DNA from 2 places in the Methylobacterium sp. D54C genome. Region 2 is predicted to be linked to the other one. Evidence: riboswitches for the same ligand, from Rfam matches in the RefSeq annotation. Region 2 holds a riboswitch; the other holds the start of a gene.

Region 1 (15,921 bases), on a different contig from region 2:
CCTTTGAGCACGAAGCGCGTCCTCACCGAACGGGCCGGTGCCGTGCCGGCACTCGCGGAAGCGTTCCGCGAGCACGGGTTCGAGGGCGCGAGCCTGTCGGTGCTGTCGAAGGCGACCGGCCTCGGCAAGGGCAGCCTCTACAACTTCTTTCCCGGCGGGAAGGAAGAGATGATGGAGGCGGTTCTCGCCGACATAGACGCTTGGTTCGAGAAGGTCATCTTCTCGACGCTGGAGCATGCGCGCGATCCGACAGCGGCCGTCACGTCCATGATCGAGGATGTGACGGAATACTTCCGATCCGGCAGGAGAGTCTGTCTCGTCGGCTGCATTGGCCTGAATGCCTCCGGAGCCGTTTTCGCGAAGCGGATAAGGAGCTACTTCGCGCGCTGGATATCGGCTCTGGCCCGGTGCCTGAGAGCCGGCGGCGTTCACGAACCGCAAGCCTCGCAACTCGCTGAGGAGGCGGTTTCCGGGATACAGGGCGCGATCGTGCTGGCGCGAGCCTTAAAGGACGATGCCGTCTTTCTCCGGGTGGTTCATCGACAGCGTTATGTCTTGATCGATGCCATCGCCAATTCTAGCGCATAGTGATAAAAGTCTGATCATTTGCGGTGATATACTATGACAAGTACACATTCAACGATCAGTTGCAGTTTGTAACATTTGACGTTCGCGACGAATTGTTTGCCCGGTCAAGTGTGCCCGGCGACGATCCGTCTCCACCGCGCTCAGGTCCGCATTTCTCGTCGTGCACCGGACTGGGCATATGAGATGGTGACACGGCTGCTTGCATCCGAATGTCCGGTTCGGGGATGCCGCTGAACAGGCCGGAATGGCCGGGTTGGGTCGCGAGGCGTCCGTCCTCTCTTCCGGCAGCCGGCCTTCCGAGCCGATCACGGCTTCCGCCAGCATCGGCCGCCGCAGACCGCCCGCACGAGCGTCTCCGACGGGTGAATCTCTGCCGTTCCGTTTGCGAGCTGCAGGGGCATCGGAGCGGACGACTTCATTCCGCAGGCGCCCCGATCTTCCGTAATCTCGGGGATGGCCGCGGTCGCCATCTGCCCGGCTCGATCGGGCCGACGTCCAGGCCGCACCGAGCCGTGTCGCGGCTCGCAAGCTGAACCACACTGTCTCGGGAAATCCGGCGTGGTACAGCGATCGCGGCCGCCGGGTGCCGGTCCCTCGATCGACTCGACAGCCGACCGATATTTACCAAGCCGTTCGATGTCCTGGGAAGCTCCGGGGTCAGGTTGCGTAGTTGTCTTGAGACTCAACCACAGGCTGCATAATCTGCGGCTATGCGCGTCACATCCGCCATTGGCCTCGCCTCCGTGTTGCTCTCTGCGGGGTCCGCCGTCGCCTTCGCCCCCGCGCTGTTCGCGGCGGGACCGGCCGCCGTAGCCCAGCTGTGTACGGAGAGCGCAGGGACCGTGTCTTGTGCGAACGGTTATGCGGGCTTCCGAGGCCCCTCGGGGAAGCTCTGGATTGGCAAAGATGGCCGGGGGACCGTGATCGTCAGCATCGATGATCGTCGGCACGATCAGATGCCATCCCGGGGCGAGCAGGATCACGGACGCTTCGTCCTCGAGCAGGCGTGGTGAGGTTCGGATCTTTCGCCCGTCGCCGCTGCCGTGCAGTTGAGACCAGGGTCGTGGCGTGACGGGCGGTGGCTCTCTCGGAGCGCCGCCAGTGACGAGGCCGCGAACCGGGGACCTGGGAAGACCGTAGGCGCTTCACGCCTTATCGGAGGCCGATCCAGCAGATCGCGCATCCTGCGGGTCGATGGGGTCATCGATGGGCCAGGGCTGACGAGCCGGCTCCGGAGGGAACCGATCGAGAGGATGGACTGGCGACCCGTCGCAGACGGTCGAGAAGTTCCAGCCTGACAGCGGGCCGCGGCCGTGCAGGGTCAGGTTTCCCCACGCTCCAACAGCAGGCGGTAATCGGCCACGGTCATAGTCCCGGTGTCGCGCGTGTCGATCGCTCGCCGATCGCGGTCGGGCAGGACATCCGCGAACAGATCGATCCTCTTCCAGGCCGGGACCTCGCCCGCTCGTGCCCGCCCCGGCACGAAGCCTGACGTAGCCTCCCGACGGTACCGGTGGATGTAGCGCGGGCAGTTCACGAACACCTCGGCGATATCGATCTTGAGCACCAGCTCGGCGCCAGGATGACGTTCCAGGTCCCTCGCGTCGCGGGCGATCCGCGCCGTGCCGTGGAGGCGCAGGCGGTGCGGCGTCTCGAAGTCGATGAACAGCAGGCCGAGCTTCGGGTTGGCCGCGAGATTCCCGGCCGTGAGGTACATGCCGTTGCCGTCGTAGCTCGGCAGCTCGATGACGCGCGGGCCCGTCACGCGCACGAAGGCCCGCGCACCGCCCTTGTACGAGCAGGTCGGAAATCCCCGATGGTCGACGGACGTGATGAAGACCAGGTCCTGCCGAGCGATGAAGGCCTGCTGGGTCGCCGTGAGTTCGCTCGTGACCGACAGGCTGCGCAGCCGGTTCGCGAGGTCGCCCGTCTCGAACTCCTCTTGGAAAACCCGGTGACGGGGACCGTAGAGGTTGCTGATCGCGCCCAGAGGCGGCGCGAACACGGCCTCGTCTGGTTTTGCAGTGGTGCTCCAGCGTAGGCGTTCCAGGCAGATCGCCCAGGCCGCCCTGTACCGGTCGGCGGTCTCCTGGCGGTCGAGCTGCGTATGAGTGAGCGTCAGCTCGGTCACGTCGACCCCGAGGGGGCGCAGGTCGATCTCGACGCGCGAGGGCGGACCGGCGAGCGGTCCGTCGCCGGCGTAGTGCCACGTCATCGCGAGGCGCCGCGGCGGCACGATCTCCAGGTACTCGCCGGACACCGCGTAGGCGCGCCCGTCCGGATTGCAGCCTTCGAGGCTGAAGCGGCCGCCGACCCGCAGGTCGCAGCTCGCGTCGCGGACCTCGCCGGCCCCCGGCGTGAGCCAGCGGGCGAGGCGGCGCGGGTCGGTGCAGGCCTCGAACACCAGGGCCGCGGCGGCATCGAGCTGCCGGACCAGGGCGATGGCGATCCGCGGGGGGCCGGACGCGGCGTCGGGCGCTTTGTCGGGCGCTTTGTCGGGCGCGGTGTCGGACATGGCGTGGGCGATCCGTCAGGCGATGGCGTCGAGGGCACGGCCCCGCGTCTCGGGCAGGCACAGCGCCGCGACGAGGAAGGCGACGGCGAGGACGGTCAGCGCGTACCAGAGGCCGGCATAGATGTTCCCTGTCGCCGTGAAGGCCGAGAAGGCGATGGCCGGCAAGAATCCGCCGAACCAGCCGCCGACGGCGTAGGGCACGGACAGCGCCGTGGTTCGGATGCGCGTCGGAAACAGCTCGATCATCCAGGCGGCGAGCGGGGCCGAGGCCAGGGCCACGAACACGTTGAGGAGGCTGAGGAGGGCGATCAGCGCCGGCAGATTCGTCTTGGCCGGATCGGCCCTGGCCGGGTAGCCCGCGGCCGCGACGGCGCTCGACAGGGCCTTGCCGAACTCGGCTGTCCGTGCCGCGAGCGTCGCCTTGTCGAGCCCGGTCCCGTCGAAGGAGGCGAGACTCGCCTCGCCGATCTCGATCCGCACCGGGCCGCCGACCGGCAGATCGCGCGTCGCATAGGGGATGCCGAGCTTGGCCACCGCCCGCCGGGCGAGGTCGCAGGGGCTCTCGAACCGGGCGATGCCGAACGGGTCGAACTGGCGGCTGCACCCGGCCGGATCGGCAGCGACCACGACGGGCTTGGCCGCGACGGCCGCCGCGAGGTCGGGATGGGCGAAGCGCGTCACGCCGGCGTAGACCGGCCATGCCAGCAGCGCCACACCGAGGAAGCCCGCGAGCATGACCGGCTTGCGGCCGATCCGGTCCGAGAGCCAGCCCGCCGCGACCATGCAGGCGACGAGGGCGAGGCTGGAGCCGAGGATCGTGTAGTGCAGCAGGAACGGATCGATCTTCAGGTTCAGCATCAGCAGGTAGATCGGGTAGGACCCCGTCGCGCTGGCCACCGATTGCCCGGCGACGAGACCGAACAGGACGAGGAGCAGGATCCGCAGGTTCGCCCATCGCCCGAGGGCCTCGCGGACCGGCCGGCGCGAGCCGCCCCCGCCCCGGCGCATCCGCAGGAAGACCGGGGATTCCTGCAGCTTCAGCCGCATGTAGACCGAGACCAGCATCAGCACGGCCGAGAGCAGGAAGGGGATCCGCCAGCCCCAAGCCTCGAAGGCGGCCTTGCCCAGCACGGACTCGCAGGCGATCACGACGAGGATCGCCAGAACGAGGCCGCAGGCCATGGTGATGCCCACCGCGCTCGTCGCCAAGCCGCGCCGGTCCGCGGAGGCGTGCTCGGCGATGTAGGTCACGGCACCGCCGAACTCGCCCCCGAAGGCGAGGCCCTGCACGATGCGCAGGCTCACGAGCAGCGCCGGCGAGGCGACGCCGATGGCCGCGTAGGTCGGCAGCAGCCCGATGGCCACCGTCGCGCCGCCCATGATCACGATGGTCAGGAGGAAGGCGTATTTTCGGCCGACGCGGTCCCCCAAGGGGCCGAAGATCAAACCGCCGAAGGGCCGGGCGAGGAAGGTCACGGCCGCGGAGAGCAGGGTGAAGATATAGGCGTAGGCCTCGTCGAGGCCCGAGAAGAACTGCCGGGCGATGATGGCGGCCATCGGCCCGAACAGGACGAGATCGTAGGCCTCGAACACCGCACCGAGCGACGAGGCCAGGATCACCCGCCGGATGCGGGTCCGCTCCTCCGGGACGCGCCCCGGCGCGATCGCGCGGGGCGCCTGTCCGGCGCGCGCGGAGGGACGAGGGACGGCGATGTCCTGAGCCATGATGGTCCTCCCCAAATCTTCGAGTCGTCGGCGGGCGGGATGCGGGCTCAGGGCGGTCCCGCCTCCCGCTTCATCTCCACGAGCAGGTCCTCCAGGGCATCGAGACGCGCGGTCCAGAAGACTTCGTAGGCCTGGAGCCACCGGTGAGCCTCCATCAGGGCCATCGGCTCGAGGCGGCAGAGATGCGAGCGCCCGCGCACCTGCCGCGTCACGAGCCCGGCGGCCTCCAGGGTCTTCACATGCTTCGAGACGGCGACGCTCGACATCGGAAAGGCCGGCGCGAGCTCGGCGAGCTTGAGCGGTTTGTCGGCCAGCATCCGCACGATCGCCCGACGCGTCGGATCGGCGAGGGCGTGGAACAGGGCGTCCAGCGTCGCGTCGGATAAGTAAACCATACGGTATTATGAAAAACCAATTGGTTTTATGTCAAGACGTTCTCTCGGATGGGCCGCGGGCGCCGCCGGTGGGGCCCAGGCCTCCAGGCGTCGATCCGCGCGCCTTCTCGGACGCCACAGGCGCGTGACGCGTCTGGACGGGAAGCGCGGCGGTGAGCGGTCTCGTGATCGGTCCCCTCGACCTTCGGAGGTTGTGGCATCGCGAACGTCGGTCCGGGTCGCCGTTCCACCGGAGCGCCGCGCGACTCGCGAGCCGAACCGGGCCGCGCAGACCACCTGTCCCCGTCATCGAGATCGGCCCCGCAGCGGCTGCGCATCGGTCCTGGTCGGGGTGGCGAGCAGATCCGTTGACCGCTACGGAGGATGCAGATGGCGGTCGTACCGCCTCGTGCTTCACGACGCCCGGGCCATGACATCGACACGTGATAGCGGACCGACGGTCACCGTTCTGATCTCCGGAGGCTTCGAGCTCGCCTATCGCATGGCGATCCCGAGCTTCGAGCAGGAAACAGGCATCAAGATCGAGACCCGGTCGGGCGCGTCGCAAGGACGTGGCCCGAAGACGATCCGCTACCAGCTTGACCACGGTGCCGAGGTCGACGTGGTCATCCTGTCCAACGAAGGGCTGCATGAACTCGTCGACGCGAGGCTGATCGCCGAGGGCTCGATTGCCGAGCTTGCGACCGCGCCCCTCGCGGCTGCCGTTCAGACGGGCGCGCCGAAGTTCGATGTCAATTCAGTCGCGGCTCTCACCCGGACCTTGCTGGATGCCCGCCTCGTCGTGATGCCGGGCAGCACCAGTGGCCTCTTCATCCAGAGGGAGATCCTTCCCGCGCTCGGCGTCGCCGACAACGTTCGCTTGAAGGTCTACCCACGAGGAACCGACTCGGCCGCCGCGCTAGCGGCCGGCGAGGCCGATCTCGCGTTGGGGCCCATCAGCGAACTCGTCAACATTCCTGGCATCGAGCCGGTCGGTGTTCTTCCCGACGCGGTCCAACTCGTCCAGACGTTCAGCGCAGCCACGGTGGCGGCGGCCAAGACCCCGGATCTGGCGGAACGGCTGATCGGGTTCCTACAGTCCGACAAGGCCGAAGCCGCGATGAGACAAGTCGGGATGGAGCCGCTGCGGTCACGTCGCGGATCGCCTGCCCAGTGATCGGCCCCCACGAGGCGGTGCGAGTTCAGCGTTCGTGCAGGGTCGATCGAGCGAGCGCGGTCGGTTTTCGAGAGGTCCGGGTCACGGCGCGGAACACGGCGGCCGTTCAGGGCGGTAATGCGCGCGAAGTGCCCGGAAGGTTAGCTGGAGCGGGCGATCGGGATCGAACCGACGACATTCAGCTTGGGAAGCTGACGTTCTACCACTGAACTACGCCCGCCGACATGGTCGGCACGGATACGGTCTGTCGCGGAGCGCGAACTCCGAACGGCGCCGTGCGCTCATGTACGGCCATGATCTAGCAGTTCCACGGCGACGGCGTCAAACGGGTCCGGCATCTCCCGGTCGTGATCCCCGGGCGACCCCGCGTGAGCCCGGCGCGGCGTCCCGGCCGGGTCGGCGGAACGCCGCGGCGCGCGAGCCGTTTCGCTCGAAGGAGCGCGCGTGGCGCCGGACCGAGACCCTGCTGACACCATGTGCGGAATCTGCGGCGAGATCTGCTTCGACCGGCCGGCGGACCCCGCCGCCGTCGACGCGATGATGGGATCTCTGCGGCCGCGCGGGCCCGACGCAGCGGGGCTCTTCGGTTCCGGCCGGGTCGTTTTCGGCCATCGCAGGCTCAAGATCATCGACCTGTCCGAGGCCGGGCAGCAGCCCATGATCGATCCCGCCCTCGGGCTCGCGATCGTGTTCAACGGCTGCATCTACAATTTCCGCGCGCTGCGCGCCGAACTCGAGGCGAAGGGCTACGCGTTCTTCTCGACGAGCGACACCGAAGTGGTGCTCAAGGCCTTCCACGCCTGGGGACCTGCCTGCGTCGAGCGCTTCGCCGGCATGTTCGCCTTCGCGATCCTGGAGCGGGATTCCGGGCGAGTCGTGCTGGCGCGCGACCGGCTCGGCGTGAAGCCGCTCTATTACAGCGAGACGAAGGGCCGCTTCCGCTTCGCCTCGTCGCTCCCGGCCCTGCTCGCCGCCGGAGACGTCGATACCGCGGTCGATCCGGTCGCGCTCCACCACTACATGAGCTGGCACGCGGGCGTCCCGGCCCCGCTCACCATCCTCAAGGGCGTGCGCAAGCTGCCACCGGCGACGATCCTGATGATCGAGCGGGACGGGACGCGGCACGCGTCGACCTACTGGACCCTGGCGATCGGCCCCCGCGCGGCCGACCGTGGCCGGACCGAGGCGGACTGGCGCGAGGCCGTCCTCGACGCCCTCGGCACCGCGGTCGAGCGCCGGCAGGTCGCCGACGTCCCGACGGGGGTTCTCCTCTCGGGCGGCCTGGACAGCTCGCTGCTGGTGGCCCTGCTGGCGCGCGGTGGCCAGCGCGGCCTCAAGACCTTCTCGGTGGGCTTCGACGCGGTCAACGGCGTCGAAGGCGACGAGTTCAAGTACTCGGACATCATCGCCGAGACCTTCGCCACCGACCACACGAAGCTCGCGGTCGACGGCACCCGGACGCTGGAGGCGCTGCCCGCGGCCATCGCGGCGATGTCGGAGCCGCAGATGAGCCACGACGCGGTGGCCTTCCTCCTGCTCTCGCAGGAGGTCGCCAGGCACGTGACGGTGATCCAGAGCGGGCAAGGCGCCGACGAAGTGTTCGGCGGCTATCACTGGTATCCGAAGCTGATGGGCTCGACGGACCCGGTCGCCGACTACGCGAAAGCGTATTTCGACCGCGACCATGCCGAGATGCGGGAGGCCCTGACGCCCGACATGGTCGGCGGCGATCACAGCACCGACTACATCGCGACCTTCTTCGCGAACTCGCGGAGCGACAGCGCCATCGACAAGACTCTGCAACTCGACCAGGAGGTCATGATGGTCGACGATCCGGTCAAGCGGGTCGACAACATGACGATGGCCTGCGGCCTCGAGGCGCGGGTGCCGTTCCTCGACCACGACCTCGTCGAGCTGGCGGCCCGCATCCCGGCGGAGCTCAAGGTCCGGGACGGCGGCAAGTACATCCTCAAGGAGGCCGCGCGGACGATCGTCCCGGCCGAGGTGATCGACCGCGAGAAGGGGTATTTCCCCGTTCCGGCGCTGAAGCACATCCGCGGCCCGTTCCTCGACTACGTCCGCGACGTGCTGGACCGGCCCGAGGCGCGCGCGCGTGGCATCTTCAACCGCGCCTACGTCGATCATCTGCTCGCCGATCCCGACGGCACGCTGACGCCCAAGGGCAACTCGAAGCTCTGGCAGGTGGCCCTCATGGAGAGCTGGCTCCAGACGCACGGCGTCTGAGACGGGCCGCGGCACGCCTTTCGCGACGGATCGTGATCGACCGCGCGCTCAAGGTGCCGCGCTTTGTCCACGATCGTCCCGGATCAGCCGGTCGACAGACACCCGGAGAAGCCCGTCGATGTGCCGCTGGATCGCCTATGCGGGACGCACCATCCCGCTGGAGCACTACGTCACCGAGCCGTCCCACAGCCTCGTCTCGCAGAGCATCGCGGCGCTCGAATCGACCGCGGCGACCAACGGCGACGGGTTCGGGCTCGGCTGGTACGGCGATCACCCGGAGCCCGGCCGGTACCGCGAGGTCCAGCCCGCCTGGTCGGACGACAACCTGCGCTACCTGTGCCGGCACCTGCACTCGCACCTGTTCTTCGCGCACGTGCGCGCCGCGACCGGCACGCCGATCACCCGGCCGAACTGCCATCCCTTCGCCTGCGGTCCGTGGCTGTTCATGCACAACGGCTATATCGGCGACTGGAGCCGCCTGCGGCGCCCGGTCGAGGCGCTGATCCCGGACGAGCTGTACCCGTCGCGCGCGGGGACCACCGATTCCGAGGCGATCTTCCTCGGGCTGCTGGGCTGCGGCCTGATGGGACCGGGGCCGCGCCGCGATCCTGTCGAGGCGACGGCGCGCGCGCTCGCGCGCCTCACGGATCTCGCCGGGCCGCATCCGTTCCGGTTCACCGCGGCGCTGGCCGACGGGCGCGATCTCTACGCGTTCCGCTACGCCGCGAACGACAAGGCGAACTCGCTCTACTACCGCGCTTCGGAGGGCGGCGTGGTCGTCGCCTCGGAGCCGCTCGACCGGGACCACGGCACTTGGACGACGGTCGCCGAGAACAGCGTGCTCGTCGCGCGGCGGGACGCGCCGGTGGAGATCCTGTCGCTGGCGCAGTTCGGCCTGACCGCGCCGCCGGTCGATGACTCGGTCCGCCGGCTGCGCGCCTGAGCGACTCCGCTCAGGCGACGCGGGAGAGGCTGCCGCTCTGCGAACCCTGCGTGCTGCGGGCGGAATCGTAGGCGCGATTGCGCAGGGCGGTCTCGCTCGGGAGCTGGTCGATCACGTTGCCGGACGACGGATCGACCACCTGGAACACGATCGAGCTGGTGTCCGGATCCTGGATGTAGCGCGCCTTGCCGCCGTTCGTGCCGATGTCGAGCTTCACCGCGGGCTCGAGCGGCTTGGCGGAGGTCTCGGGCTCGGGCGCCTGCTGGGTCACGGCGGCGGCGGCCGTCGCTCCGAGCGCGTCGAGGCCCTGCGGCCCCGGCGTCGTGGATGTCAGCGTTCGGATCTCCATCGCCGGTCTCCTGCGATCCTGTGATCGAAGGATTGAGGCGCGGTCCTGCCTAATCGTTCCTTAATGGCGACCGCCGGTCCACCGGATGATGCGGCGGGATCGGAGATGCGATGAACATCGCGTTACCGGGGCGACACAAATCCGTGCTGAATTTTCTCCTGGGTCGACTCGGTGCCCAGCCGGTTCGTCTTCCCGCGACCGGGCCGCGGCCCGCCCCGCGCAGCGTGGAGTACGCAATGTACAGGATCTCGGCGATGCTCGTCTTGGCGACGAGTCCGGCGCTCGCCGCGCCGGCCGCCGCTGGCGATCCGGGGACGCGCGCGCCGTTCATCCGCGAGCACCGCTGCGCCGTCGTGGAGCGTCTCGACGCCATCCACAGGCGCGGGCCGGTCGACGTCTCGCGCGACCGCTTCATCGTCGTCGCGCCGCACGGACAGGCGCAGCGCTACGTCCAGTGCATCTTTCAGGATCGGGATACGCGGATGTTCTGCGAGGCCGCGTCGGGCGCCTACGGGCCATCCGGCCGAAGGCGCCTGCGGCTGGATGCGACGGCACGGCAGGCGCTGGCGGCGCTCGGATACGTCCAGGCGGACCCGGCGGAGAACTTCTCGCGCCTGGTGGAGCTGGGATCGCCGCCCGACACGGGCATCGCCGCGGATCTGATGCTCGCGGCGCTGCACGATGCCTACGGCGCCCGCCCGGGCGACATTCTCGATATCGAGGACCCGCACGGCGGAACGCCGGGGCGGGGCTGCGGCGCGCCCGAATCCTGAGCGGACCGGGCGCGCCGCCATCTCACTCGGCGGCGTCGACGTAGAGCTTGCCGCCCTCGGCCAGGAACTCCTGCGACTTCGCCCGCATGCCGGCCTCGGCCTCGGCCTTCGACATCGCGGGCGCCGCGCCCACGACTTCGCCGGCCTCCTCCATCGCCAGCACCTCGGCGCGCAGGTCCTGCGTGATCTTCATCGAGCAGAATTTCGGCCCGCACATCGAGCAGAAATGCGCGACCTTGTGGGCGTCCTTCGGCAGGGTCTCGTCGTGGAAGCGCCGGGCGGTATCCGGATCGAGGCCCAGGTTGAACTGATCCTCCCAGCGGAAGTCGAACCGGGCGCGGCTGAGCGCGTCGTCCCGGAGCTGCGCGGCGGGATGCCCCTTGGCGAGGTCGGCGGCGTGGGCGGCGATCTTGTAGGTGATGACGCCGGTCTTCACGTCGTCTCGGTCCGGCAGGCCGAGATGCTCCTTCGGGGTGACGTAGCAGAGCATCGCGGTGCCGAACCAGCCGATCATGGCGGCGCCGATGCCCGAGGTGATGTGATCGTAGCCCGGGGCGATGTCGGTGGTCAGCGGGCCGAGGGTGTAGAACGGCGCCTCGCCGCACTCCTTCAGCTGCTTCTCCATGTTGACCTTGATCTTGTGCATCGGCACGTGGCCGGGGCCTTCGATCATCACCTGGCAGCCCTTGTCCCAGGCGACCTTGGTCAGCTCGCCGAGCGTCTCCAGCTCGCCGAACTGCGCGGCGTCGTTGGCGTCGGCGATTGAGCCCGGGCGCAGGCCGTCGCCCAGGGAGAACGAGACGTCGTAGGCCCGCATGATGTCGCAGATCTCGTCGAACCGCTCGTAGAGGAACGATTCCCGGTGCCCGGCCAGGCACCAGCGCGCCATGATCGAGCCTCCGCGGGAGACGATGCCGGTGACGCGCCGGGCGGTCAGCGGCACGTGGGCGAGCCGCACGCCGGCATGGATCGTGAAGTAGTCGATGCCCTGCTCGGCCTGCTCGATCAGCGTGTCCTTGAAGACCTCCCAGTCGAGCTTGAGCGGGTCGCCGCCGACCTTCTCCAGCGCCTGGTAGATCGGCACTGTGCCGATCGGGACCGGGCTGTTGCGGATGATCCACGAGCGGATGTTGTGGATGTTGCGGCCGGTGGACAGGTCCATGACCGTGTCGGCGCCCCAGCGGATCGACCAGACGAGCTTCTCGACCTCGTCGGCGGCCGAGGAGGTCACGGCGGAGTTGCCGATGTTGGCGTTGATCTTGACCAGGAAGTTCCGGCCGATCGCCATCGGCTCCAGCTCGGTGTGGTTGATGTTGGCCGGGATGATCGCCCGGCCGCGGGCGATCTCATCGCGCACGAATTCCGGGGTGATGAAGGGCGGGACCGAGGCCCCGAAGCTCTGGCCGTCCGCGAGCGCGGCCTCGGCGCCCGCGAGCATGGCCTCGCGGCAGACGTTCTCGCGATGGGCGACGTAGATCATCTCCTCGGTGATGATCCCCGCGCGGGCGAACTCGTACTGGGTCACCATCTGGCCCGGGGCCGCCTTGCGGATGGTCCGCTCGGCGGGGCAGGGGGCCACGAGCTTATCGCCCGCGAATCCGTTATCCTCGGGCTTCACCGCGCGCGGCGCGACGGCCGCGTAACCGCGGGCCGCGACCCAGGGCTCGCGCACGCCGGGAAGGCCGGCGTTGAGGTCGATGCGGGCATCGGTCTCGGTGTAGGGGCCCGACGGGTCGTAGACCCGCACCGGCTCCTCCTTCGGATCGGAGAGGACGATCTCGCGATAGGGAACGCGGATGTCCGGCCGCCCGGCCGGGTTCGCGTACGCCTTGCGCGATCCAGTGACCGGACCCGTGGTCACGGTCTCGGGGCTGCCTTTCACGTCCTTCGGGAGAACGGGTGCGTTCATCGTGGGCCTCTCCTCGTGCTGGAGCGGTCCGGTCCACGCGATGGCCGAGATGAGATGAGGTCGCGCGAGATGCGACCGCAGGTTCCCGTCCCTCCGCCGGTATGAGCCGGATCAGGTTCAAGGGTCAGGGCAGCGTGCCCAATCTCAGCCCTCTTCAGGGCCCCCCTCGGAACGGTTCCAGACTCGGGCCCGCGGGCCGCTTTGTCAATGCTGACCGGCCGCCCTAGAAAACACATCCCCGAAACCGTTCGTCCGAACGCACGCGTCCTCCGGTACTCAATCGCACCGCAATGCGCCTCATCGCCGGCCTCCTGCTCGCCGCGCTCCTCCTCTGCGGGCTGGCCTGCGCCGCGCTCGCGCTCGGGCAGCGCCGGTTCCTCTATCCGGGCGCCTTCGGGCCGCAGAACCCGTGGACGATCCCGCCGGGCCTCGCGACGATCACGGTCGCGACCCCCGACGGCGAGACCCTGCACGGCCTGTGGCGGCCTCCGCGGCCGGGCTGCGGCGTCGTCGTGAGCTTCCACGGCAACGGGTCCCGCCCCGAGCCGCACGCGGCCCGCTTCGCCGCGGAGCCCTGGCGGGCGCGCGGCTGGGGCGTGCTCACTGTGGCCTATCGCGGCTATCCCGGCTCCACCGGCAGCCCCAGCGAGGACGGGCTGATCCGCGACGGGCTGGCGGCCGTCGAGGCCGCGCGGGCGCGGGCGCCCGACGCGCCGATCCTCCTCCACGGACACTCCCTCGGGGCCGCCGTGGCCGTGGCCGTCGCCGAACGGGTGCCGACGATCGGCCTGTACCTGGAGGCGCCGTTCGACTCGATGACCCACACCGTGCGGCTGCATGTCCCGCTAGCCCCGATCTGGCTCCTGCGCGACACGTACCGCTCGGATCTGCGCATCCGCGACGGGTCGGCGCCCGTGCTGATCGTGCAGGGCCGCGACGACACGGTGGTGCCGGCCAAGCTGGCGCGGAACCTCGCCGAGGCGGCCGGCCAGCGGGCGCGGATCGACGTGATCCCCGGGGACCACGTCTCCATCCTGGGGAGCCGGGATCGCGAGGCCGAGGCGCTGTTCGGACAGAGCGTCGGTCCGGCCTGCCCGCAACCGGTGGATCAGCAGGGGTAGGAGAGGGAGGCTCGCGTGGTCGGACGGCGCTCGCAGCGCTGGAGCGCCGAGGATCCGGACGCGCCGGGCGTCCCGGGCCCGCCGGACCCGGTCTGCCCCCTCTGCGAGCGCCCGATCCCGCGCCACGCCCGCTCCAGCCTCCATCACCTCACGCCGAAGCTGAAGGGCGGGACCCATCGCGGCACGGTCCGGCTGCACCAGATCTGCCACTCGGCGATCCACGCCCGCTACAGCGAGGCGGAGATCGCCAAGCGCCTCGCCGACGTCGAGGCCTTGCGCGCCGATCCGGAGATCGCGCGCTTCCTCGTCTGGGTCCGCGGCAAGCCCGACGATTTCCACGCCGCCACGCGCATGACCCGCGAGCGGAAGTCGGCGCGCCGCAAGATCTGACACCTGCCCGGCCGGCGTTTACCGGGCGTTCGTCACATCCGCAGGTGGCCGCCGCCCCGTTCCTTGCCGTCAACCCGAACCGGTCCAGGATCGCCCCGATCGCGAGGGTTGGGACGATGGCCGGGGTGGGTGATACGGGGGATCGGCTCGCCTGGGTCGATATCGCCAAGGGGATCTGCATCCTCCTGGTCGTCATGATGCATTCGGTCATCGGCACCGGCGAGGCCATGGGCGGCGAGGGCTTCCTCCACCCGGTCGTCGCCTTCGCGAAGCCGTTCCGGATCCCGGACTTCTTCCTGCTCTCCGGCCTGTTCGTGGGACGGGTGATCGACCGCGACTGGCGCCTGTTCTCCGACCGCCGGGTGGTCCACTTCGCCTATTTCTACCTGCTCTGGCTGGTGATCCAGTCGGTCGCCAAGTACGGCAAGATCGTCGGCGATGCCGGCCCCGCGGCCTTCGCGGCGCATCTCGCCCACGCGCTGATCGAGCCCTATTCCAGCCTCTGGTTCATTTACCTGCTCGCGGTGTTCTCGGTGGTCACCAAGGCCCTGCGCCGCGTGCCCGGCGGCGTGCTCCTCGCCGGCGCCGCCCTGCTGCAGATCGCCGACATCCGCAGCGAGTCGACCCTGATCGAGGAGTTCTGCGCCCGCTACGTCTACTTCGTCGCGGGCTACCTCTTCGCCGGGCGGATCTTCGCGCTCGCCGACGCGGCGCGCCGCCGCGTCCCACTCGCACTCTGCGGTTTGGCGGCCTGGGCGGTCCTGGAAGGCTGGCTCGCGCTGACCCCGTCGGGCCTGCCGGATCATCCGACCCTCGCCAGCCTGCCGCTGGTGAGCCTCGCCCTCGGCGGGGCCGGAGCCCTCGCGATCGTGGTGGCGGCGGCTCTCATCGGCCGCGCCGGCGGTCCGGCCGCCGAGGCGGTCCGGACCTGCGGCCAGCGCTCGATCGTGATCTACCTGGCCTTCTCGCTGCCGATGGCGGCGACGCGGGAGATCCTCGTGCGCACCGGCGCGATCACCGATATCGGCCTCGCGAGCCTGACCGTCATGGCGACGGCGGTGATCCTGCCGCTGGTGCTGGAGCGGCTGGTCCGCGGGACGGCGCTCGACCTGCTGTTCGTCCGGCCGCGCCTGTTCCGGCTGGCCGGGTCCGGGCCTAAGCCGAGCCCGGCCCTGCAGGCGACCTGAGGGACCTCAGCCGTCGAAGGCGATACCGATCCGCCGGCTGCGCCGCCACGCCACGGTGGCCGGGCGCGGTTCGGTGCCCGTGCTGACACGAAGCGCGAAGCGGTCCGGCACGGCCTGATCGTCCTCGACCTCGATCTGCGCGCCGACGTCGGTGGCGTCCCAGACCAGGCAGCTCACCTCGCCGCCGTCGAGCAGCACGGCGCCGAACGTGAAGGCGTTCTTCCGGAAGGTGCCGCGGCGATTCTCCGTCATCAGCTCCTCCGTCCCGTCTCGTGGCTCCGCGGAGCCGGACGATGCCGGATCGCGGTTAACAGGGCAAATACGTTCCCGTGCCTGCCCTGCTCGACCGAGATCAGTACTCGTCGGGATCACCCCGGTAGCGGCGTGGCCCCGGCCCGTAATCGTCGTCGTAGGAGCGGCGCGGCGGCGGGCGGTCGTAGTCGCGGCGGTCGCGGTAGGCGTCGCGCCGGTCGTCGTAGCCGTCATTTCGGTAGCCGCCCCCGCCGCCGTAGGCACCCCCGCCGCCACCGCCGTAGCCTCCGCCGCCGTAGCCCCCACCGCCGCCCGCGTTGATCCGCGGGGCGTACCAGCAGCTCTTCGCCTGGCCCGGCGCCGGATCGCCGAAG
Region 2 (15,921 bases):
ATCCTCGACCTGTCGAAGACCCCGGACGACGCCTACGCGATCGTTCCCGACCTGAAGGCCGGCGGCTACACCCACTACGTCGTCGCGCCCCTGTTCTTCACGAACGGCACGCAGAACGGCATCACCTTCGCCACGCGAGCCCCCGAGGGGTTCCGGGACGACGACATCGCGATCCTCCGCTTCGTCATGCCGGCGCTGGCGGCCGTGATGGAGATGCGCGTCCTCAACAAGCAGCTCGACCACGTGCTCCGGCTCTACGTCGGCGACGAGCCGCACCGGGCGATCCTGGCCGGCGACATCCGCCGCGGGCAGGTGACCCGGATCCGCTCGGCGATCCTGTTCGCCGACATGCGCGACTACACCCGCACCACCGCCGACATGACGCCGGAGGAGGCGGTGGGCCTGCTCAACGTGTTCTTCGACTGCCTCGTGCCGCCGATCGAGCGGGAGGGCGGCGAGGTCCTGAAGTATCTTGGCGACGGCCTGCTGGCGATCTTCCGGGAAACCGGCGACGATCTGGGCGGCGCGGCCAAGGGCGCGCTCACGGCGGCCCAGCACGCCCTGGCGGCCCTCGACGAGGCGAACGCCCTGCACCAGTTCCCGGTGCCGGTGGCCGCCGGCATCGCGCTCCACCACGGCGAGGCCGCCTACGGCAATGTCGGGTCCGGCTCACGCCTCGACTTCACGGTGATCGGCCGCGACGTGAACCTCGCGAGCCGCATCGCGCAGCTGAACCGCGCCCTCGGCGAGCCGCTGCTGATGTCGAAGCCCTTCGTGGACTTCCTCTGGGGAGACCCGATCCCAATGGGAGAGCACCGGCTCAACGGCTTCGACGAGCCCATGGCGGTGTTCCGACCGAAATTCCTGCGCCCGCGCAAGTCCAGCTGAGCGGCCCTCCGATCGGACCCGACGTCACGCGGCGCTCGCGAAGATTCGCCGCGATCTGAGGCTCGCGGGCGATCCGCGCGCGGTGCGTGTCACCACGTCGGCACGAACGGCAGAGCGTAGGGTGTGTGCCGGCAACCCCAGACCGGATCGATCATCTGCGCCATCACGTCCCGGGCCAGGGCGCCGGCGCGTATGGCGACCTCCCGCGGGACATGCGCTCGCTCGAGGATCTTCAGGCAGGCATGTCCGCAGGCGCTGAACTGGCCGCTGTGGTACGCGTTGAGGGCGAACTCGTCGAGCAAGCCGTACTCGTAGACCCACGGGTTCAGGGAGATGCCCTCGCTCGGAAGCTCGAGCGCCAGGCCCGCCTCGGCGTAACGATAGCCTTCCGCGAACCGCTTCCTCAGCCTGCAGAATCGGCTGGCCCCGTGGCGCGCCTCCGCCCGTCCCGGACGGATTGCGGTGGCGCGCTCGTAGAGCTGCAGCACCCTGTCCTCCGGCTCGTCGAGGCGCTCCGCGTTCACCGCGGCCATCAGCAGGTTGAAATAGACCTCCTCGTCCCATCCGCCGAGATCGGCCCGCTTCAGGAAGCAGGCGAGCGCTTTCCGGTACTCGCCGGCGGCGTCGTAGGTGGTGCCGAGGTACATCGTGTACCGGGCGATCATGAAGGGGTCCGTCTCGACCGCCAGCGCCTTCTCGAGGACGGCGATATCCCGCGCGTCCGCCGTCGCGTCGCGGTGGCGGGCACCGTCGTCGCCCCGACGCATCGCGAGGGGGAGGATCGGAGTCTCTGTCACGCCGGGGCAGCTGAGGAATTCGTGCAGGACGCCCCGGTAACGCCAGTTCTCCCGGGTGCTGACCAGCTGGTTGCGCCAGTACCGCGTGTGCGCGTCGATGATCTCGAACCGATAGCCGGGCGCACGCAGCTTCGGCATCGTGAAGTCCGCCGGGATGATCAGCTCATCGTCGGCGTCGATGATCAATGCGTACTGCGCGTGACGCCGCGCGAGTTTCAAGGCCTCGTTCCGATTGAAGGCGAAGTCGACCCAGGAGCGCTCGACCAGGGCACCCGGTATGTCCGCGAGCGCGGCGCGGACAACATCCTGGGTCCCGTCCGTCGAGCCGGTATCGACGACGATCCAATGATCGATGATCGGACGAACAGAATCGAGGCAACGCCGAATAACGTGGGCCTCGTCCTTCACGATCATGGACAAACAGATCGTCGATCCGCGATTCTTCATGCCGAAGCCGTCCCATCGCGCGCTCACGTGTCGGATGCGCAGTCATGCAGGCTCCTAGCATTGCCGTAATGCGCTGACAAAACAAACATATCCTTCGGCAAAATTTAGATAAAATATCCGGCAGGACAGACAATCGTCGATTTGTATATAAATACTCCGGCTTCATGGTCTCATAATTGGAAATACATGCAATCGATAGACTGATCGAGCGGATCAGGAGACGCCCGCCATCGGGCTGGCACGAGGCCCGAACGCCGTAGGTCATCGGCGCGGGCGTTGGGCCCGCATCCGATCCCGTGGTGCAAGCTTGGGGCCCCCCCACAGGAGCGCCTCGGCCAGACAGATCAGCGTTGATCTCCGGCCGCTTCAGCCCCGGAGCGTCATCGTGCTGCCGGAGATGCCGAAATCGCGCAGACGCCTGAGGAACGACATGCCCAGCAAACTCGTCGACAGGAGCCCGCGCGGGATCACGACCGCATCGACGTCCCGCACCGTGATCGATCCGATCTGCACGATGGCGATCCGGATCGGCGCCACGCGGACCGTGCCGTTCGCGGTGTTCCAGACGCGGGTGAAATCGGCCGGAGTGACCCGGATCCCGATCCGCGCGGCATCCTCCTCGGAGAACGCGCAGGCGCTCGCTCCCGTATCGACCATCATCGGCAGCGAGCGGCCGTCCAACAGCGCGTTGACGAAGAAGTGGCCGTTGCGCCCGGCCTGGAGGGCCACGCCGGCGGCGTCGACTGCGGGAACGGGCTCCGGCGGCGGCGTGACGGCGAGGGCCACCGGCGCCGGCCTCATGCCGTCGCGCAGCTTCAAGGCGGCCGTGACACCGAGGAAGCCGAGCAGGCAGATCAATAGGATTGCGCGCACGCGAGTCCGCCCGTGACGTGGAGTGCCGGCGACCGGAGACGTTCCGGAATCCCGGTGATGAGAGGCCAGACCGGTGAAGGGATGGTGCGCGATCGCGGCCGCCGCCGCGGCGCGCGCTGATTCCGCTCCGCTTGGTGTCCAGATCGTCACCGGGATCATCGGATTGTCGCGGGAACGCCCGGATGGTCGCGGCGCGGGGTTGACCGGCAGCGGCCGGGGAGCCACATCTGCGTCTGTTCCAGGGAGATCCCCGGCAAGGGGCTGAGAAACCGCTGGCACGTCCGTCAGGACCTGCGGCGCGGAAATCCTTCGAACCTGATCCGGCTCATACCGGCGTAGGGATTGGACCGCGGCCGCCCGAAAGGCAGGCCACAGCTTCTCACCGAAGCGTACGGCCCGATCTCCGCGACGGCAATCCGCGGAGATGATTGTGCCCCTCGACCGACCCGCCTCACCGATCGGCCGCCGCCGCAACCCGGACAGCAGCGCCGCGCCGGCGACCCTTCCGGCTCGGACGGACGTCGCCGTGGTCGGCGGCGGGCTGATCGGGCTGTCGATCGCGTGGCGCCTCGCCCGGGCCAGCCGCGCCGTGACGGTGCTGGAGCGGGACACGATCGGGGCGGGCGCGAGCCTCGCGGCCACCGGCATGCTGGCCCCGGCCGCCGAGCACGAGCCGGGCTCCGATCCGCTGCTCCCGCTCGCCCTGGACTCGCTGCGGCTCTGGCCCGCGTTCCGCGACGCCCTGGAGGCCGAGTCCGGCCGGGCGATCGACTACCGCGCCGACGGCACCCTGGTGCTGGCGGTCGGCCGCGACGAGGTCGAACGCCTGCGCTTCCGCTACGACCTGCAGCGCCGCTCGGGGCTCGAGGCCGCGTGGCTGCCGGGCAGCGAGGTCCGGCGTCTGGAGCCGGGCCTGCGCCCCTCGGTCACCGCCGGGATCCACTGTCCGCTCGACCATCAGGTCGATCCCCGCCTGGTCATGGACGCCCTCACCGAGGCCTGCCGCCGCGCCGGCGTGATCCTAGTGGAGCGGACCCCCGTCACCGCCCTGGACTGGTCGGGCGGCCGCGTGACCGGGATCCGCGCCGGCGACCGCGTCGTGTCGGCTGAGACCGTCATCCTCGCCTCCGGCGCCTGGAGCGGGGAGGGCGGCCTGCTGCCCGACGCGCTCGCCCTTCCGGTCCGCCCGCTGAAGGGCCAGTCCCTGGCCCTGCGCACCACCGCCCGGACCGGTACCCTGGCGCGGATGGTCTGGACCGAGCAGGTCCACATGGCCCCGAAGAGCGACGGCCAGCTCGTCGTGGGCGCGACCGTGGAGGATTGCGGCTTCCGTCCCGGCGTCACCGCGGGCGGGCTCTACGCCCTGCTGGAGGGCGCCCGCCGGGTGCTGCCCGGCATCGAGGAGATGGAGGTGGAGGCTGTGTGGAGCGGCTACCGGCCGACCTCGGACGACGACGCACCGATCCTCGACGCGATCGCCCCTGGCCTCGTCGCCGCCACCGGGCATCACCGCAACGGCTACCTGCTCGCCCCGGTCACCGCCGACGCGATCGCCGCGCTGGTGCTGCGCGGCGCGCTGCCGGAGGTGGCGCGTCCCTTCACCCGCGCGCGCTTCGGCCAGCCGGAAGCGCTGAGGGCCTCGGCATGAAACTCCTGGTCAACGGTGAGCCGCGCGAGTGCGCGGCCGAGACGGTGGACGCCCTGTTCCGCCTGGAGGCGGAGGAGAGCGGCATCGAGAGCCCGCAGGGCGTCGCCATCGCGCTGAACGGCCGCGTTCTGCGCCGCCGGGACTGGGGCGAGACACCGGTCGCGGAGGGCGACCGGGTCGAGATCGTCCGCGCCATGCAGGGAGGTTGAGCATGGACCAGAGTCACTTGCCGCCGCGCCCCGAGGGTGGGGATGACAGCCTGACCATCGCCGGGGTGACGCTGTCGTCCCGGCTGTTCATCGGCACCGCCGGCTACCCGACGCAGGCGATCATGCGCGACGCCGTCGCGGCGAGCGGCGCCGAGGTCGTCACCGCCTCGATCCGCCGGGTCTCGCTCCAGGGCCACGGCTCGGACACGGTCAAGATCCTGAAGGGCAAGCGCTTCCTGCCGAACACCGCCGGCTGCGAGACGGCCCGCGACGCGATCATGACCGCCGAGCTCGCCCGCGAGGCGCTCGACACCAACTGGATCAAGGTCGAGGTGATCGGCGACCGCGAGACGCTCTATCCGGACGTCATGGAGCTGATCGAGGCCTGCCGCCACCTCGTGGACGACGGCTTCGTGGTGCTGCCCTACTGCAACGACGACCCGATCGTGTGCCAGCGCCTGGAGGATCTCGGCTGCGCCGCCGTGATGCCCATGGGCTCCCTGATCGGCTCCGGGATGGGGGTGGCCAACCCGGCCAACCTGGAGCTGATCTGCCGCCGGGCGACGGTACCGGTGGTGGTGGATGCCGGGATCGGCACCGCCTCGGACGCGGTGATCGCCATGGAACTCGGCGCCTCCGCCTGCCTGATCAACACCGCGATCGCCAAGGCCGACGATCCGGTGCGGATGGCCCGCGCCATGGGCCGGGCCGTGGAAGCCGGGCGCGACGCGCACCGCGCCGGGCGGATCCCCCGCCGCGGCCGGGCCGAGCCGTCGAGCCCGCAGCTCGGCCTCGTCGGCTCGTGAGGCCGCTGCCGTCGCCGCTGCTCGCGGTGACGGACCGGCACGGGCATCCGCGGCCCCTCGCCGAGACCGTCCAGGCGGTCCTCGACGGCGGCGGGCGCTGGATCTGGTTCCGCGACAGGGACTTGGAGGCGGATGCCCGCCTGCGTCTCGGCGTGCGCGTGGCCGAGCGCGTGCGGGCCGCGAACGGCGTCCTGACGGTCGGAGGCGACGTCGCGTTCGCGCACGCCCTCGGCGCCGACGGCGTGCATCTCGGCGGCGGCTCGGGACTGGAGGTTATCGCGGCGGCGCGGGCCACCCTGGGCGAGGCCGCGCTGATCGGCGTTTCCGCGCACGCGCCGCACGAGGCCGCGGCCGCCGCGCGGGCCGGCGCCGACTACGTGACCCTCAGCCCGATCTACGCGACAGCGAGCAAGCCCGGTTACGGACCGGCTCTCGGACCGGAGGGCCTCGCCGCCGCACGCGCGGCGGGCCTGCCGATCGTGGCTCTGGGCGGTGTCGGTCCGGAGGTGATCGGGGCCTGTCGCGCGGCGGGGGCGGCGGGCTTCGCCGTCATGGGCGGCCCGATGCGGGCGATGGATCCGGCCGAGGCGACCCGGGCGCTAATGAAGGCCTGGGGCGCAGCGGAGTCTTCAGCGGCTCGGACAACCACGTAGAAATCTGCCCCCGTCCCGGCGAGCACAGCGGAGCAAGACGGCCGATGCTGGGGTTGCCCTAGGCGTTGGACGGTCCGTAGGGCGGGCGCGGGATCGCCCGGTGCGCCGCGCGCAGCGCCGCCGACCAGCGCTCGCGCAGATCGTGGAAGTAGCCCTCGCCGGCCTCGATCCGGTGGTTCACCTCGAGCGTCAGCGCGTTCCGGCGGGCGACCGCGATGTCGATCGGCAGGCCGACGCCCAGATTCGACCGCATGGTCGAATCCATCGAGACCAGGCTCACCTTGAGGGCGTCATAGAGGTCGGTCGTGTACTTCACGGCGCGGTCGAGGATCGGCTTGCCGTACTTGTGCTCGCCGATCTGGAGGAACGGCGCGTCGGTGCTGCACTCGATGAAGTTGCCGGCGGAGTAGATCAGGTACAGCCGCATCTCGCCGGTGCCGATCTGGCCGCCAAACAGCAGCGAGATCGAGAACCGGATATTGGCGGCCTCGAACCCGTCCTTCTCGATGGCGCGCACCCGCCGGATGGCCCGGCCGATCAGCTGCGCCGCCTGGAACATCGTCGGCGCCTCGACGAGCTTCTGCGGCGGCTCACCCTCCTCCTCGCCGGGCACGCCCTCCTGGAGCAGGCTGAGCACCGACTGGGTGATCGAGAGGTTGCCCGCGGAGGCGAGCATCATCACCCGCTCGCCCGGCACGTTAAAATGGTGGAGCTTGCGGTAGGTCGAGATGTCGTCGAGCCCCGCATTGGTGCGGGTATCGGCGACCATGACCAGCCCTTCCTCCACCAGGACACCGACGCAGTAAGTCATCGTCTTCGGGCTCTCGTGCGGTCGGCGGACCGGGGTCGGGACGGTCAGGATTGAGCGGCGGCCCTGCCTTGCTCGACCCGGAGCTTCACGTCCAGTGTCTCGGTGCCACCGCCGGTCCGGCTGCCGCGGATCGGCGCCGCCCCGAGATAGTCCAGGCCGGTGGCGACGCGGATGTAGTTGTCCGTCGGGCTGACATCGTAGCACGGGTCGAACGCCACCCAGCCGAGATCCGGCACCAGGGCCTCGACCCAGCCGTGGGGCGCCTCGACATCCGCCTGCCCGTCCTCCCGGGCCCGGTAGCCGGCGACGTAGCGCGCCGGGATGCCGATGTGGCGGGCGGCGGCGATGAGCACGTGGGCGAGATCCTGGCAGATTCCGCGGCCCGCGGCGAACGCCTTGCCGGCCGGCACCACGCCGCTCGCGGGACCGGGCTCGTGGGCCACAGCACCGTGGACAGCCCCCATCAGCCGGTGGAGTCGGGCCAAGGTCGCACCGTCGTCCTCGGCGGCGACGCGCTCCGCGAAGGCGTGCAACTCCGGGCTCGCGGCGCACAGGTCCGTGTCGCGCAGGTAGAACTCGTCCGGCAGGCGCTCCACCGTGCCGCGCACGACGCCGTGCGTGTCGTCGGTGTCGACCTCCCCGGTGACCCGGATGGTCAGGGCGTCGGCCGGCTCGTCCGGCGTGAACCAGTGGACGACGTTGCCGAACCCGTCCTCGCGGGCGGTCAGCCGCCCGTCGACGGTGGTGTCGATCCGCCACCCGCGGACGTACTGCCCGTCATGGTCCCGCGGCGTCAGCCGCAGGACCTGCACGAGCCCGCGGGCCGGCTGCTCGTACGTGTAGATGGTCTCGTGAACCACGCGGATGCGCATGCGCCGTCCTGTCCGTCCTGTTCAGCCGACCAGATACTGCTTCGCGATCGCCTCGCCCACCTTGTTGTTCTCGGCGATGAACGCCTCGACGAACTCGTGCAGCCCGGTGGCGAAGACCCGGTCGATATCCTCGCCCTCCAGCTTCGCCAACATGTTTCCCGCGAGGCGCTGGCTCGGGCCCCGGCGGCCGTAGGCGTCGGCGATCAGGTCGAGATACTCGACGATCACGCCGTAGCAGTTCGCGAAGGAGCGCGGCATCTGCTTGTTGAGCATCAGGAGGTCGGCCACCAGCAGCGGCTTGATGCTCTCCCGGTAGACCCAGTGGTAAGCGTTGAACGCCGACACTTCGCGCAGGATCGTGGTCCACTGGAAGTAGTCGAGGCTGCCGCCCACCGTCTCGTCGTGCGGCAGCAGGATCTGGTACTTCACGTCGAGGATGCGGGCGGTGTTGTCCGCCCGCTCGATCGCCGTGCCGAGCCGAGTGAACCAGAAGGCGTCGTTGCGCAGCATCGTCCGGAAGGCCGAGCCGTCGAAGGTCAGCGAGACGGTCTTCACCCAGTCGAGGAAGCGGCCGAACTCGTCGCGGTTCAGGTCTTTGCCGGCGTAGTTGCGCAGCTCCAGCCACGCGCCGTTGATCGCGTCCCACATCTCGGTGGTGAGCGCCGTGCGCACCGAGCGGGCATTCTCGCGGGCCGCCTCGATGCAGGAGCGGATCGAGGACGGGTTGTGCGGGCTGAAGGCCAGGAAGTCGCAGACCGTGTCGGCGTTGATCGCGCTGTAATGGGTCTTGAACGCGTCGGGGTCGCCGGCCGAGGCGAGGGCCGATTCCCACTCGTTGCTCCCGCCGCCGCCGTAGCTCGTCGGCAGAGACGCGAATCGGTGCGCCGCGTCGAGGATACGGGCGACGAAGTCGGCGCGCTCGACGTAGCGGGAGAGCCAGAAGAGGTTGTCGGCAGTCCTGGAGAGCATCGGTCTTCAGCCAAGTCGTGCGGACCACGGTGTCCGCGCCTCGGAACGTCCGGATATCGCGGAGCTCAGGCGTCGAGCACCCAGGTATCCTTGGTGCCACCGCCCTGGCTGGAATTGACCACCAGGGAGCCTTCCTTCAGCGCCACCCGGGTCAGGCCGCCCGGAACGATGCGGATCTTGTCGGCCCCGCACAGCACGAAGGGCCGCAGGTCGACGTGGCGGGGCGCGACGCCCGAGGCCACGAAGGTCGGGCAGGTGGAGAGCGACAGGGTCGGCTGGGCGATGAACCCGTCCGGGGCGTGCTTGAGCTTCTTGGCGAAATCGTCGAGCTCGCGCTTGCTGGCGTGCGGTCCGACCAGCATTCCGTAGCCGCCCGAGCCGTTGACCTCCTTCACCACCAGGTCGGACAGGTTGTCCATCACGTACGCGAACGCGTCCTTCTCGCGGCACCGATAGGTCGGCACGTTGTGCAGGATCGGCTCCTCGCCGGTGAAGAACTTCACGATCTCCGGCATGTAGCTGTAGACCGCCTTGTCGTCCGAGATGCCGGTCCCGACCGCGTTGGCGAGGGTGACCGAGCCGCGCTCGTAGGCGTTCATCAGGCCGGGCACGCCGAGCACCGAGTCCGGGCGGAAGACCAGGGGGTCGAGGAAGTCGTCGTCGAGGCGGCGGTAGATGACGTCGACCTTCCGCGGCCCCTCGGTTGTGCGCATGTAGACGACGTCGTCCTTGGTGAAGAGGTCGGACGCCTCCACCAGCTCGACGCCGAGCTTGTCGGCCAGGAACGAGTGCTCGTAGAACGCGGAATTGTAGCGTCCGGGGGTCAGCAGCACGACGGTCGGGTCCCGGGTCGCCGAGCCCGGCGCGAGGCTGCGCAGGGTGGCGAGCAGGGCGTCCGGGTAGTTCTCCACCGGCGCGACCCGGTGCTTCGAGAACAGGTCCGGGAACAGGCGCAGCATCACCTCCCGGTTCTCCAGCATGTAGGAGACGCCCGACGGGATGCGGGCGTTGTCCTCCAGCACGAAGAAGTCGTTCTCGCCGGTCCGAACGATGTCGATGCCGGCGATGTGCACGTAGAGGTCGTGCGGCACGCGGAAGGACCGCATCTCCATGCGGTAATGGGCGTTGCGGTAGACGAGGTCGGCCGGGATGATGCCGGCCTTGATGCATTCCTGGGCGCCGTAGATGTCCTTCAGGAACAGGTTGATGGCGGTGACCCGCTGCGTCAGCCCGCGCTCCAGGAAGGCCCATTCCGGCTTGGTGATCACCCGGGGGATGATGTCGAACGGGATCAGCCGCTCGGTCGACTCGTTGTCGCCGTAGACCGCGAAGGTGATGCCGATCCGGCGGAACAGCAGCTCGGCCTGGCTGCGGCGGGTGTTGAAATGCTCGGGCGGCGTGGAGTCGAGCCAAGCCTTGAGCTGGCCGTAGGCGTCGCGGACGGCCGCCGGATCGGCCGCGCCGATCCCGTTCATCTCGTCGAAGGCCGTCACCGCCATCTCGCTCCTCCCGTACGCTCCCGCTCTTGAGGCAAGAGGCGCGCCACCCGATCATGGCTATATCCGCGGGCGATAACGCTCAAGGCGGCCGGAGGATCAGATCAACTTCAGGCCTTTCAGGCTGGCGTGACCGTTTCGGCCGAGGATCACGTGGTCGTGGACCACAATCTTGAGCGGCGCCAGGACGGCCACGATCTCGCGGGTCATCGCCACGTCGGCCGCCGACGGGGCCGGGTCGCCGGACGGGTGGTTGTGGGCCAGGATGATGGCCGTCGCCGACAGTTCGAGCGCCCGGCGGGCGACCTCGCGCGGGTAGACCGGCGTGTGGTCGACGGTGCCGCGCCCTTGCACCTCGTCGGCGATGAGGTGGTTGCGCTTGTCGAGAAAGAGGACGCGGAACTCCTCGCGCGGGGCGAACGCCATGGTGGCGCGCAGGTACTCGTGCAGGGCGCTCCACGAGCCCAGGAGCGCGCGCTCGCGGATCGCGCCCCGGGCCAGCCGCCGCGCCGCGGCCTCGATCACCTTGAGGTCGGACGCGACCCCGGCGCTCACGCCCTCCACTTCCATGAGCCGCGCCGGCTCGGCGCTGACCACCTCGGCGAAGCTGCCGAACCGGGCGACCAGCGCCTTGGCGAGGGGCTTCACGTCGCGCCGGGGAATCGCCCGGAACAGGACGAGCTCCAGCAGCTCGTAATCGGGCAGCGCGTCGGGCCCCGCGGCGGAGAACTTCTCCCGCAGGCGGTCGCGGTGGCCGTGGTAGTGCGGCGTCTCCTTCTCGACCGGCGACGGGGCGGCGCTGTCGGCGAACAGCCCCGCCTCACCGTCGTCCTGCCGCTCGGGCACGGCCGGTCAGGCGGCCGGGTTGACGGGCTGGTGCAGCCCCTTCGGCGAGATCGTGAAGATCTCGACGCCGGTCTCGGTGACACCGACCGTGTGCTCGAACTGGGCGGAGAGCGAGCGGTCGCGGGTCACGGCGGTCCAGCCGTCGCCCAGGACCTTCACGGCGGGCCGGCCCAGATTGATCATCGGCTCGATCGTGAAGAACTGGCCGGGTTTGAACGGCACGTCGTAGCTGGCCTCGACGTAGTGCAGGATCGTGGGCGCGTCGTGGTAGGTGCGCCCAAGGCCGTGGCCGCAGAAATCGCGCACCACCGAGCAGCGCTCGCCCTCGGCGTAGGACTGGATCGCCCGGCCGATGTCGTTGGTCGATCCGCCCGGCTTCACGGCGGCGACGCCGCGCATCAGCGCCTCGTAGGTGATCTCGCACAGGCGCTGGGCCTTGCGCGGCACCTCGCCGACATAGGCCATCCGGCTCGAATCACCGTGCCAGCCGTCGAGGATCAGGCAGATGTCGAGATTGACGATGTCGCCCTCGCGCAGCGGCTTGTCGTTGGGGATGCCGTGGCAGACCACGTGGTTGATCGAGGTGCAGATCGACTTCGGGTAGCCGCGGTAGAGCAGCGAGGCCGGATAGGCGCCGTGGTCCATGGCGAAGGTGTAGGCGAGCCTGTCGAGTTCCTCGGTGGTGACGCCGGGCTGCGTCGCCTCCATCAGCAGGTCGAGGGCCTCGGCGGTGAGCCGCCCCGCCCGGCGCATGCCCTCGAAGCCCTCGGGACCGTGGATCGGCGGTTCCGGGGCGCGGCGCGCACCCTGCGCACTGGCCTGTTCCTGCTGCATGATCGGGACTTTTTTCGCGGCGGCGTCAATCGGGCTTCGCCCTATGTACGGCGCGGGGCCCGCGAGTCCAAGCCGCATCGGTCGTAGGTCGGGCGAGGCTTGCGCCGGTCGCGGGGCTGGCGGCATAAGCGGCCGCGAGACGCCCGGGAGCGCGCTGGCAGATTCGCCGCGCGGTCGGTCGCGGGGCAGGCGAGGGCCGGATGGCAGGCAAGGCGGTACCGCACTTCCACAACGAGCCGGGCGTGCCGGTTATCACCGTGGGCGTGAAGGAGTTCATGTGCATCGGCGCGCTGCCGCCGTTCGACCACCCGCACGTGTTCCTCGACATGGGCGCCGACAGCGAGATCATCTGCCAGTACTGCTCGACGCTCTACCGCTACCGGGCCGGCCTGAAGGCCGACGAGGCGGAGCCGCAGGCCTGCGTGTGGCGGGACGACGCCAAGGTCGCGGCGGAGTAGGCGCCGCCCACCGTGCCTTCTGGCAGTCCATCACTGCGGATCGGGATCGTCGGGGCCGGGATCGGCGGCCTGACGGCGGCGCTGGCGCTGTCGGATGCCGGCCACGCCGTCACGGTGATCGAGCGCCGGACCGGCTTCAGCGAAGTCGGGGCCGGGATCCAGATCTCGCCCAACGCGAGCCGGGTTCTGGCGGGCCTCGGGCTCTCCGCGGCGCTGCGCCGGGCGGCGAGCGAGCCGCCCGCCGTCGAGGTGCGGGCCCTGGACAGCGGCCGCCGCATCGGCGGCGTGGCGCTCGGCGCGCAGGCGCAGAGCCGCTTCGGCGCGCCCTACTACGTGATCCACCGCGCCGACCTGCAGACACTGCTGCTCGACGCGCTCCGGAGCCGCTCGACGATCCGCCTGATGATGGGGCGCACCGTCACGGCCGTGTCCCAGACGACGTCCGAGGCCGTCCTCACCGTCGAGGGCGCGAGCGGGGCCCAGCCGGTCGCCTACGACCTCGCGATCGGCGCGGACGGGCTGAGATCCCGGCTGCGCGCGCAGCTCGATTCGGCGCCGCTCCGGCCGGGTCAGGCCGCGGCGTGGCGCGCGCTCATCCCGATGGAGGCAGTCCCGCAGGACCTGCGCGGCGGCGCCACCGGCCTGTGGCTCGGCCGCGGCCGGCACGTGGTGCATTACCCGGTGCGGGACGGCCAGTTCCTGAACGTGGTGGCGGTGGTGCCCGAGGCGGTGGGCGACGAGGGCTGGGGCCGGCTCGGGGAGCCGGCCGTGCTGCGCGGGCATCTGCGCGGCAGCGCCGCGCCGCTTCGCGACCTCCTGAGCCTGCCGGATTCCTGGCTGGTCTGGTCGCTCGCCGACCGCGCCGTGGCGCGCCCGCTCGCCCGCGACCGGCTCGCGCTGATCGGCGATGCCGGCCACCCGGTGCTGCCCTATCTCGCGCAGGGGGCCGCCCTGGCGATCGAGGACGCCGCGGTCCTCACGCGCGCCCTCGCGGACAACGCCGACGTTCCGGCCGCGCTCGCGGCGTATTCGGGCGCGCGGACCGCACGGGTGCGACGGGTTCAGAAAGCGGCGCGGAGCAACGGCCGGACCTACCACGCCGGCGGCGTGGTGGCGTTCCTGCGCAACGCCGTGATGGCCCGTCTCGGCCCGGACGGCATGCGCGACCGCTACGCCTGGCTGTATGGCTGGACGCCCCCCGCTTGATCGGACCCGCCGCCCCCGCTACCGAGGGTGCATGCGGACGTGGCGGAACCGGTAGACGCACGAGACTTAAAATCTTGCGGCCGCGAGGCCGTGCGGGTTCGAGTCCCGCCGTCCGCACCAGCACGCAGCGCGACGCCGGACCGGGATGCCGGAGGGGAATGGCGTGGTCTACGTGCTCATCATCATGCTCGCCGGCTCGGGCTCCGCGATCGGATCCGTCGAGTTCAACACGAAGCAGGCCTGCGAGGCCGCCGCGAAGCAGATCGCCGAGGCGGAGCGGCCCTACGGCGGCGCCTCTCCGGTGACCGTGTGCGCGCCGAAGGGGTGAGGCGGCCGTCGCGCCGGATGGATCGCATTTGAGCGATCGCCGAAACCGGCCCTTGTCGTGTCCCTGCCAGAGTGGCGGCGGGGAGATTCCGGTATGATCGACGCCCTTCAGACCGCCGCCACCGGCATGAGCCGGGCCACCGACCGGCTCGGGAGAGCGGCCGAGACCATCGCGGCGAGCGGCGCGCCCACCGGCGACACGGCCCTGCCGCCGGCCGCGCAGGTGGACCTGTCGGGGGCCGCGCTGGACCTCATCGGGTCGCGGTCGGCCTTCGCGCTGAACGCCGCGGTGGCGCGCTCCGCCGACCGCATGATGGGCCAGCTCCTCGACGTCACCGCCTGAGAGCGGGGAGGGCGAGTCCGGCCAGGATCGCGGCCGCCGCGAAGAGCAGGGCCACGCCGACGAGGCGGTAGGCCACGACCCCCACCACACCGCCCGCCAGGAAGGCGCCGACGGTCAGCAGGTACAGCCGCAGCCGCTCCGGATCGTGGGGCTTGAGTGGATCCGCGCCGGATGGGCCGCGGTCCAGCCAGCGCGCGAGTTCGATGCCGATGTCGGTGATCATGCCGGTCACGTGCGTGGTCCGCACCCGCGATTCGGAGATCTTCGTCACGGCCGCGTTCTGGAGGCCCAGGACGAAGCTCAGGCCGAGCACCAGGGCGTGGCTCCGCGCCGGCTCCTCGAGCGGCAGCACGACCAGGCCGACGGCGACGAGGAGGATCGCCTCCGCGCAGACCCCGTAGGCGTAGGCGCCCGGTCGGTGCCCGCGGCGGCGGCGGCGGATCAGCAGCGTCGCGGTGGCGGCGCCGAGCACGAACAGGACGACGAGCAGACCGGCCTGCGCGGCGAGGAGCAGGTCGCCCGTGCCGGTCCTGTCCGAGATGGCCGAGACGTTCCCGGTCATGTTCGAGGCGTAGAGGCCCACCGCGTAGAAGCCGGCGGTGTTCAGCGCGCCGGCCACCCCGGCGAGGGAGAGGGCGAGCGCCCTGTCGGCCTCGGGGGTACGCGTCTCGCCTTCGTGGACCAGCATGGACCCGTCGATGACCCGTCGGTGGGGTGCCGAGAACCCGATTCGGTCGGCGCCGCCACCGTCTTAAGCCACGCGCCCGGGCGCCGTCACGGCGCCGGGCGCAACCCCCGGCTCACCAGCCGCGATAGCCGTAGCCGCCCTCGTAATCCCCGCCCCAGTGGCGGGCGGGGCCGTAGCCGACCGGGACCCGCTCGTAGGTCACGGTCCGGCGGGTGGCGTAGACCGGCGCGTCCTCCTCGTAGACGCGGTAGACCGGGGCCCGCCGCACGACCACGGGAGCCGGGGCGTAGCCGTAATCCGCGTATCCGTAGCCGTAGCCGGGCGCCGCGTGGGCCTGGGTCGCGGCGCCGATCAGGGCGCCGGCCGCGAGGCCGCCGATGATGCCGGCCGCGATGGCGCCGCCGCCGCGGGCCTCGGCGGCGGTGGAGGCCAGGGTGCCCGCGCCGATCAGCGCGGCGGCCGAGAGCAGAGCGATGCGTGTCATGACCTGTCTCCGGTGGGTGCGGGGAGCGCCTGCGGCGCCCCGGATCACAGGAGGGACAATGCCGCGCCCGCGCTGCACCGATGCTGAAGCCGGCCTGCAGCCACGGTTCAGCTTGCCGCTCCGGCCTCCGTGTCGGGGGCGGTGCGGACGTAGCCTCGGGAGATCAGGCGACTGCGCTCGCGCGTGCGCCGCTCGGCCTCCATCAGGTCGGACAGGGCGTCGGCGATCGCGCAGCGCAGGGCGATCCCGGCATCGCCGCCCGCGAA

What was found. A riboswitch is a leader RNA that binds a small molecule or an ion and turns the genes downstream of it on or off. The one in region 2 is predicted to bind thiamine pyrophosphate.
Positions count from the first base shown of each region.
Region 1: linked by a shared signal. The riboswitch ahead of thiC (phosphomethylpyrimidine synthase ThiC) and the one ahead of thiO (glycine oxidase ThiO) in region 2 are both predicted to bind thiamine pyrophosphate.

Region 1 covers NZ_JBKFAK010000004.1:176,845-192,765, reverse strand. The annotation lists gene ACLBYB_RS12220 (nuclear transport factor 2 family protein) at 1-7, shown strand, start outside; gene ACLBYB_RS12215 (TetR/AcrR family transcriptional regulator) at 4-588, shown strand; gene ACLBYB_RS12210 (SRPBCC domain-containing protein) at 1,910-3,103, opposite strand; gene ACLBYB_RS12205 (MFS transporter) at 3,119-4,828, opposite strand; gene ACLBYB_RS12200 (ArsR/SmtB family transcription factor) at 4,876-5,223, opposite strand; gene ACLBYB_RS12195 (substrate-binding domain-containing protein) at 5,633-6,379, shown strand; tRNA gene ACLBYB_RS12190 (tRNA-Gly) at 6,525-6,599, opposite strand; gene ACLBYB_RS12185 (N-acetylglutaminylglutamine amidotransferase) at 6,854-8,623, shown strand; gene ACLBYB_RS12180 (class II glutamine amidotransferase) at 8,742-9,566, shown strand; gene ACLBYB_RS12175 (flagellar protein FlaG) at 9,577-9,915, opposite strand; gene ACLBYB_RS12170 (TY-Chap domain-containing protein) at 10,170-10,688, shown strand; gene thiC (phosphomethylpyrimidine synthase ThiC) at 10,711-12,597, opposite strand; TPP riboswitch at 12,669-12,774, opposite strand; gene ACLBYB_RS12160 (alpha/beta hydrolase) at 12,888-13,718, shown strand; gene ACLBYB_RS12155 (restriction endonuclease) at 13,734-14,108, shown strand; gene ACLBYB_RS12150 (acyltransferase family protein) at 14,225-15,295, shown strand; gene ACLBYB_RS12145 (hypothetical protein) at 15,302-15,547, opposite strand; gene ACLBYB_RS12140 (hypothetical protein) at 15,648-15,921, opposite strand, start outside.
Region 2 covers NZ_JBKFAK010000001.1:329,098-345,018, reverse strand. The annotation lists gene ACLBYB_RS01860 (adenylate/guanylate cyclase domain-containing protein) at 1-888, shown strand, start outside; gene ACLBYB_RS01855 (glycosyltransferase) at 978-2,099, opposite strand; gene ACLBYB_RS01850 (retropepsin-like aspartic protease family protein) at 2,499-3,005, opposite strand; TPP riboswitch at 3,237-3,365, shown strand; gene thiO (glycine oxidase ThiO) at 3,430-4,653, shown strand; gene thiS (sulfur carrier protein ThiS) at 4,650-4,862, shown strand; gene thiG (thiazole synthase) at 4,865-5,668, shown strand; gene ACLBYB_RS01830 (thiamine phosphate synthase) at 5,665-6,321, shown strand; gene ACLBYB_RS01825 (peptidase) at 6,380-7,132, opposite strand; gene ACLBYB_RS01820 (transglutaminase family protein) at 7,177-8,004, opposite strand; gene ACLBYB_RS01815 (alpha-E domain-containing protein) at 8,026-8,973, opposite strand; gene ACLBYB_RS01810 (circularly permuted type 2 ATP-grasp protein) at 9,039-10,472, opposite strand; gene radC (RadC family protein) at 10,569-11,315, opposite strand; gene map (type I methionyl aminopeptidase) at 11,322-12,149, opposite strand; gene ACLBYB_RS01795 (zinc-finger domain-containing protein) at 12,350-12,607, shown strand; gene ACLBYB_RS01790 (FAD-dependent monooxygenase) at 12,620-13,813, shown strand; tRNA gene ACLBYB_RS01785 (tRNA-Leu) at 13,847-13,933, shown strand; gene ACLBYB_RS01780 (hypothetical protein) at 13,959-14,141, shown strand; gene ACLBYB_RS01775 (flagellar protein) at 14,235-14,483, shown strand; gene ACLBYB_RS01770 (YoaK family protein) at 14,473-15,171, opposite strand; gene ACLBYB_RS01765 (hypothetical protein) at 15,284-15,655, opposite strand; gene ACLBYB_RS01760 (hypothetical protein) at 15,763-15,921, opposite strand, start outside.